DNA from 2 places in the Microbacterium sp. NPDC058345 genome. Region 1 is predicted to be linked to the other one. Evidence: predicted binding sites of a transcription regulator. Region 1 holds the regulator's gene; the other holds the start of a gene.

Region 1 (3,400 bases):
CCGATCGTCGCGGCCTCCCAGATGGAGCCCGCGCCGGAGTTCGCCACGGTGACCGCGCCGGACTTCGCCTGCGCGATGAGGTCCTCGAGCGACTCGATGCCGCTGTCCGCCCCGACGGTGATCACGCCGGGGGCGAGCATGATCTGGCCGAGCAGATCGAAGTCCTCGGGCAGCACCTTCGCACCCTGCGTGGTGTTGAGCATCGCGATCTCGACCGGGGCGAACCCGATCACGTAGCCGTCGGCCTTCTGCGAACCCACGTACTCCATCGCGAGCGCCCCGGCGGCGCCCGGCATGTTCTCGGGGATGACGCTGACGTCGAGGATCTTCTCGAGCTCGGTGGCGAGTGCGCGCGACGACAGGTCGGAGCCACCGCCCGGGTTCGCCTGGATGATCAGGCGGATGTCCTTCTCGGGGTAGCTGGACTCGGCGCCACCCTCTTCGACCTTGGTGCAGCCGGCCAGGACGAGCGCGGTTGCGGCGACGGCGGCGATTGCTGCGGCCGCTCGGGACATGCGGATGCGGGGCATCTTTGCTCCTCGGTGCTGGTCGACCGGATTGTCGACGTTCGCGAGCGTATCAGTGTCGACTGTTAACAGTCAACACGCACAGGGAGATCGCGCCGCTCGCGCCGGTTCAGGAGCCCTGCGTGGTCAGCTCGCTCAGCATGCGATCCCGCGCCCCGTCGAGGTGTGCGCTGAGCACCTCGGCCGCCTCGGCACCGTCACCGCTGCGCATCACGTTCATCAGTGCGACGTGATCGGCGGCGGAGTCGTGCAGGTCGTCGTCGTGGTTGATGGTGACGTCGAGCAGCGCGGTGAAGGTGGGAAGGTACTGGCGCCACGCGCCTTCCAGGCGCGGATGATCCGCCAGGGCGTAGATCTGGGAGTGGAAGTCGAGGTCGGCGACGACGAACGCCGCATGATCGCCGGCGTCCGCCGCCGCCGTCATGCGCCGCACCGCGTCGTCCATCACGGCCCAGCGGGCGTCATCGCGGACGCGGATCGCGCGCGACAGCGCCAGCTGCTCCAGCGCTCCCCGCAGGCTGTAGAGCTGATCGACGTCGTCGCGGGTGAGACCGACCACGAAGACACCGCGGGGGCGCTGGATGCGCACGAGCTTCTCGAAGCTGAGTTGCGTGAGCGCGTCGCGCACGGGACCGCGGCTGACCGCGAACTCCTCGGCGAGTGCCTCCTCGGTGATCCGCTCGCCCGGGGCGACGTCTCCGCGCACGATGCGCTGACGCAGGACGTTCGCGATCTGTGCGCCGAGCGACTCCCCGCGCTGCACTGTGTCGGTCATGGCTCTCCCCTGTTGACTGTTGACAGAGTACAGGGTGCCGGTCGCGATCGTGTCGCGCCGCCGTCGTCAGTCCGAGTCGCGGTTCTCCGGCGTCTCCGGCGTGGCAGGCTGATCGTCCGCTCCGCGCTCGTCGGATGCCATGCGCGGCTGCCACAGCACGATCTCGGTCGATCGGCGGATGCGGCGCCCGGAGGGGACGGTGACGATGGACCCCGTCACCCCGGCGGCGAAGACGCGAACGCCGGGGCGGTTCTCGCGTTCGGCGCGCAGCGCCCCTTCGAGCTCCGAGACCTGGCGACGCAGCATCCGCACCTCGTCCTCCAGGTCGAGCAGGCGCGCGATCGCCGGCAGGCTCATCCCCTCGCTCGACAGCTGAGCGACTTCGCGGAGCTGCTCGATGTCGCGCATCGAGTAGCGTCGCGAGCCGCCGCGGGTGCGGCCGGGCACCACCAGGCCGATGCGGTCGTACTGCCGCAGCGTCTGGGGGTGCATGCCGGCCAGCTCCGCGGCGACCGCGATCGCGAAGAGAGGGGAATCGGCGTCCATGATCAGTCCTGGTGGCCCATCAGCCGCGCGCCTTGGCCATCATCTCGGCCCGCGGGTTCTCCTTGGGCTCGAGTGCGTGGAAGCGCTCGAGCGCCTCGCGTGCCGCGTCGTCGAGGTGCGCGGGCACCGCGACCTGCAGCTCGGCGAGCAGGTCGCCGGTGCCCTTCGCGGTCTTGATCCCGCGCCCCTTGACGCGCAGCACGCGCCCCGACGGCGTGCCCGGCGCGACGCGCAGCTTGACCGTGTCGCCGCCCAGGGTCGGCACCTCGATCGTGGCGCCGAGGGTGGCCTCGGTGAACGTGACCGGCACGGTGAGGCGCAGGTTCAGGCCCTCGCGGGAGAAGACCGGATGCGGCCTGACCGCGACCTGCACGACGATGTCGCCGGGCTCGCCGCCGTCGGGCGAGGGGCGACCCCGCCCGCGCAGACGGATCTTCTGCCCGTCGGCGACACCGGCGGGCACCTTGATCTTGAACGGCTTGCCGTCCTCGGCCTGCAGGGTGATCGTCTCGCCCTGCGCCGCGGTGGTGAAATCGAGCGTGGTGCGGGCGGTGACGTCGGCGCCCTTCTGCGGGCCGCCGAAGCCGCGGTACCCGCCGCTCGGCTGCCCGAAGCGGCCGGACCCGAAGGAGCCGCCGCCCTGGCTGAACATCGAGAAGATGTCGTCGAAGTCGGCCTGGCGTCCGCCCTGCCCGAACCGGCTGAACACGTCCTCGAAGCCGCCCGCCCCGCCGGAGCCGGGTGCGGTGAAGCGAGCCCCCGATCCCATGGCGCGGATCTCGTCGTACTCGCTCCGCTGCTCGGGGTCGCTGAGCACGCTGTACGCCTCGCTGATCTCCTTGAACCTCGCCTCGGCCGCGGCGTCCCCCTGATTGGAGTCGGGATGGTACTTGCGGGCGAGCTTGCGGTAGGTCTTCTTCAGATCCGCATCGGAGACGTCCTTCGAGACGCCGAGCGTCTTGTAGAAGTCCTTGTCGAACCAGTCCTGGCTAGCCATCGATCACCTACTCCGCAGGGACAGCGACGACGACCTTCGCGGGGCGCAGCTCGACGTCACCCAGGCGGTAGCCGACCTCGACCACTTCGAGGATGGTCGACGACGTCGCGCCGGGGGTGGGCTGCTGGAAGATCGCCTCGTGGTGCTGCGGGTCGAACTCCTCGCCCTTCTCGCCGTACGCGGTCACGCCGAGACGCTCCACCACCGTGCGCACCTTGCCGGCGATCACGGCGAACGGCGAGCCGTCCACCAGATCGCCGTGCTGCTGCGCGCGGTCGAGGTCGTCGAGCACGGGAAGCAGCCCCTTGGCCGCCTCGCCCTTGGCGCGCGCGATCTCGATGTGCCGCTGCTCCTCGGTGCGCCGGCGGTAGTTGGCGTACTCGGCCTGCAGGCGCTTGAGGTCGTGCAGCAGCGCGCTCTCGGCATCCGCGATGCCGCTGTCGGGCGCGTCGCCCGAGGCGGCCTCCTCAGTCTGCATCGCGTTGAGGATGTCGTCGACCGTGAGGTCGTCGTCCGACCCCTCGGCGGCCGCGGCCTCCGTGGAGTCCGGGTTCT
Region 2 (3,400 bases), 1.2 Mb from region 1:
GCCGGGCTGGTCGTCGCAGGCGATGAGAAGGCGGGCGGTGTCGGTCTGGGACATGAGCGCTCCTGAGCTGGGGTGTGCATCGATTCTGCCTGCATCCGGCCGGCGTCGGCGAATCGTTACCCTGGGGAGGTGACCACGACCGCCGCACTGCTCGACGACGCGCGAGGGCGCCTGACGGGTGTGCCACGCGAGGGGCTCGGGATGCTGCGCACCTCGCGCTGGCGCGCCGACCGCATCGTGCGGGCGGGCACGGCCTGGCACCTCGGGGTGCTGCTGCTCACCGATGACGGGGTGCTCGCCACCGGCGAGATCCTGCGCGCCGCCGAGGAGGTGCGGCGAGGCTATGCTGCGGAGTCGTCCCGCCGGCGCGCCGAGCGCCGAGCGATGGCCCGCCGCGGCGGGTTCGGCGAGGGCGAGGTCGTGCACCTCGGCTGGCAGTACATCGATGTGCCGGCGGTGGACGCCGGCGGAGCATCCGGCCCGCTCGCGCTGATCGACGGGGCGCCGCACGTCCGGTGGTCGCCCGGCGGTGCGCTGGTGCCGCTGGCCGGCTATCTCGACGAGCGGATCGCCCTGCTGCATCCCTGACGAGCCCCGCTCGCTCGTCGCGCGCTCCGAATGGCACACTTTTCAGCATCGGGCACACAGATCGCTGTGACAGCTGCGGAAAAGTGTGCCAGAAGGCGGCTGGTGGAATCAGCGCGTCAGCAGCGCCGGGAACCGGCCGAGCAGGTCCGCTCCCTGCACGGATGCCGCCAGCACCATCGACTCGGTGGCGACGTACTGCTCCGGATCGAAGTAGCCCGACGCCCGGTACACCGCCATGCGATCGGCGAAGTCCTGCGGTGATGCCTCGGGATGGAACTGGGTGGCGTAGAGGTGCTCACCCACCCGGTACGCCTGAACGGGGCACGCGTCGTTGGTGGCGAGTAGCACGGCTCCCGGTGGCGTCTCGGCGGCCGCCTCCTTGTGCGCGGTGAAGACCGACAGCGACGGCCCGCTCGGCCCGAACAGCGGATCGCGTGCCCCCTCCGCGGTCACCCGCAGCCGGGCGGCCTGCACACGCTCAGGATGCGCCATGGTCACCTCGCCACCCAGCATCCGGGTCACCACGCCGATGCCGTAGCACGTGAAGAGCGCCGTCGCGCCGCCGGCCATCGCGAGCGCGGCGATGCGCTCGAGGTCGTGCTCGACGGCCAGCTGCGCCTCGGACTTGACCACGTCGGTGACGTTGAACGGAGACCCGCCGACGACGAAGCCGTCGTAGCGCTGCCACTCCACCGTCTCCAGCGAGGCATGCAGCAGGTCGACGCGATCGAGGGTCGCGAGACCCAAGTCCCGCCGGAACGAGCGGTGCTCGGCATCCGCCGCGCTTCGCTCGGGGCGAGCGCAGACGTACAGCACCGAGGACATGGGGCGATTCTATTCGGCCGGTTTGACGTCGGCGGGGAATACGAGTCATCATGTGACGTTAAACTTGATAGAAGGACGCTCAAGTTTGAGAGGAAACGCAATGCCCAACGACTTCAACGAGGCGGGTGCGGGCTCGTTCGACGAGTTCCTGGCCCGTTACCTCGCAGGTGAGCAGGCCCGGCAGGCGCGATCGATCGACCTCAGCCGGTTCCTCACCGCGCGCACTCAGCAGATCCTGCAGCGTGCCGGCCGACTCGCGCTCGAACGCGGCCAGACCGAGCTCGACGCGCTGCACGTGCTGCGGGTGATCGTCGAGGACGACGCCGTCGCGCAGGCGATCCAGCACATCGGCGCGGAGCCGCGAACCATCATCGACGCGGTCGACGCCCGACTGCCGATGCCGGGCACGGCGTCGCGCCAGGGCGCCGCCACCATCATGCCGAGTGCCAGCCGCGCACTGTTCCACGCCTACCAGGTGGCGCGCTCGTCTGGCGCGACCTACATCGAGCCGGAGCACCTGTTCTTCGCGCTCGTGCTCGGGCAGGATGCCCCCGCCGGACAGATCCTGGCGCGAGCGGGTGTCACCGCCGAGGCGCTCACCCAGAGCCTGCGCGAGCCGGTGCCGACGGAGGTCGGCGCGGCCGAGGCGACCCCGGATGCGGCATCCGAGACGCCCATGCTCGACCAGTTCGGACTCGACCTCACCGCCCGCGCCCGCGCCGGTGAACTCGACCCGGTGATCGGCCGCTCGGCCGAGATCGAGCAGACCATCGAGATCCTCAGCCGCCGTACCAAGAACAACCCGGTGCTGATCGGTGAGGCCGGTGTCGGCAAGACCGCGATCGTCGAGGGCCTCGCCCGCGCGATCGTCGACGGCGCCGTCCCCGCACAGCTGCAGGGCCGCCGGGTGATCGCCCTCGACCTGCCGGCCATGCTCTCCGGCACCCGCTACCGCGGCGACTTCGAGGAGCGCCTCACCAAGACGATGGATGAGATCGCCGCGCACAAGGGCGAGATCATCGTGTTCGTCGACGAGGTGCACACCGTCGTGGGTGCCGGCGGTTCGGGTGACGGCGGCACGGATGCCGGAAACATCCTCAAGCCTCGCCTGGCGCGCGGCGACCTGCACCTGGTCGGTGCGACCACGCTGAGCGAGTACCGCCGCATCGAGAAGGACCCGGCACTGGAGCGCCGCTTCCAGCCGGTGAAGGTCGGCGAGCCGCAGATCGAAGACGCCGTGCGCATCCTCGAGGGGCTGAGGCCCGCGTATCAGGAGCACCACGCCGTGACCTACACCGACGAGGCGCTGCGCGCCGCCGTCGAGCTGAGCGCGCGCTACCTGCCCGACCGGGTGCTGCCCGACAAGGCGATCGACCTGATCGACCAGGCCGGTGCCCGGCTGCGCCTGCGGCTGGGCATCGTGACCGACGTGTCGGCCCTGATGGCCAGGCTCGCCGAACTGGAGTCGGAGAAGAACGCCGCCGTCAGCGCCGAGCACTACGAGGAGGCCTCGCGCGTGCGCGACGAGATCGCCGATGTGCAGCGCCGCATCGACGAGGCGGGTGCACCTGCCGTGGACGCGACGGCGGACGCCGTCGTCGACGAGAGGCAGATCGCTGCCGTGATCTCGCGCGCCACCGGCATCCCGGTGAGCCGCCTCACCGAGAGCGAGCGCGAGCGCCTCGCCGACCTGGAGTCCGAGCTGCACGCCCGCGTGATCGGACAGGACGACGCGGTCGCGGCGGTCGCACGCGCCGTGCGGCGCAGCCGCACCGGCATGGGCGATGCACGCCGGCCCGTCGGCTCGTTCCTGTTCCTCGGCCCGACCGGCGTCGGCAAGACCGAGCTGGCGAAGTCCCTCGCCGACCGGCTGTTCGACGATGAGAGCGCCGTCATCCGGTTCGACATGAGCGAGTTCGGCGAGCGGCACACGGTGTCGCGGCTGGTCGGCGCCCCTCCCGGCTACGTCGGCTACGACGAGGCCGGG

What was found. The regulator HspR, encoded in region 1, represses chaperone genes until heat shock. The targets are predictions, from matches to a motif close to AAGTTGAGTCNNNNNGACTCAACTT.
Region 2: the regulator HspR is predicted to act here: its motif matches at 1,475-1,499, upstream of ACFWH5_RS01265 (ATP-dependent Clp protease ATP-binding subunit).

The regions. Positions count from the first base shown of each region.
Region 1 is NZ_JBHXIG010000001.1:1,409,645-1,413,044, reverse strand. It holds gene ACFWH5_RS06650 (tripartite tricarboxylate transporter substrate binding protein) at 1-530, opposite strand, end outside; gene ACFWH5_RS06645 (GntR family transcriptional regulator) at 637-1,302, opposite strand; gene ACFWH5_RS06640 (heat shock protein transcriptional repressor HspR) at 1,369-1,848, opposite strand; gene ACFWH5_RS06635 (DnaJ C-terminal domain-containing protein) at 1,868-2,845, opposite strand; gene ACFWH5_RS06630 (nucleotide exchange factor GrpE) at 2,853-3,400, opposite strand, start outside.
Region 2 is NZ_JBHXIG010000001.1:242,480-245,879, reverse strand. It holds gene purU (formyltetrahydrofolate deformylase) at 1-54, opposite strand, end outside; gene ACFWH5_RS01275 (glutaminase) at 130-588, shown strand; gene ACFWH5_RS01270 (GMP synthase) at 697-1,413, opposite strand; gene ACFWH5_RS01265 (ATP-dependent Clp protease ATP-binding subunit) at 1,514-3,400, shown strand, end outside.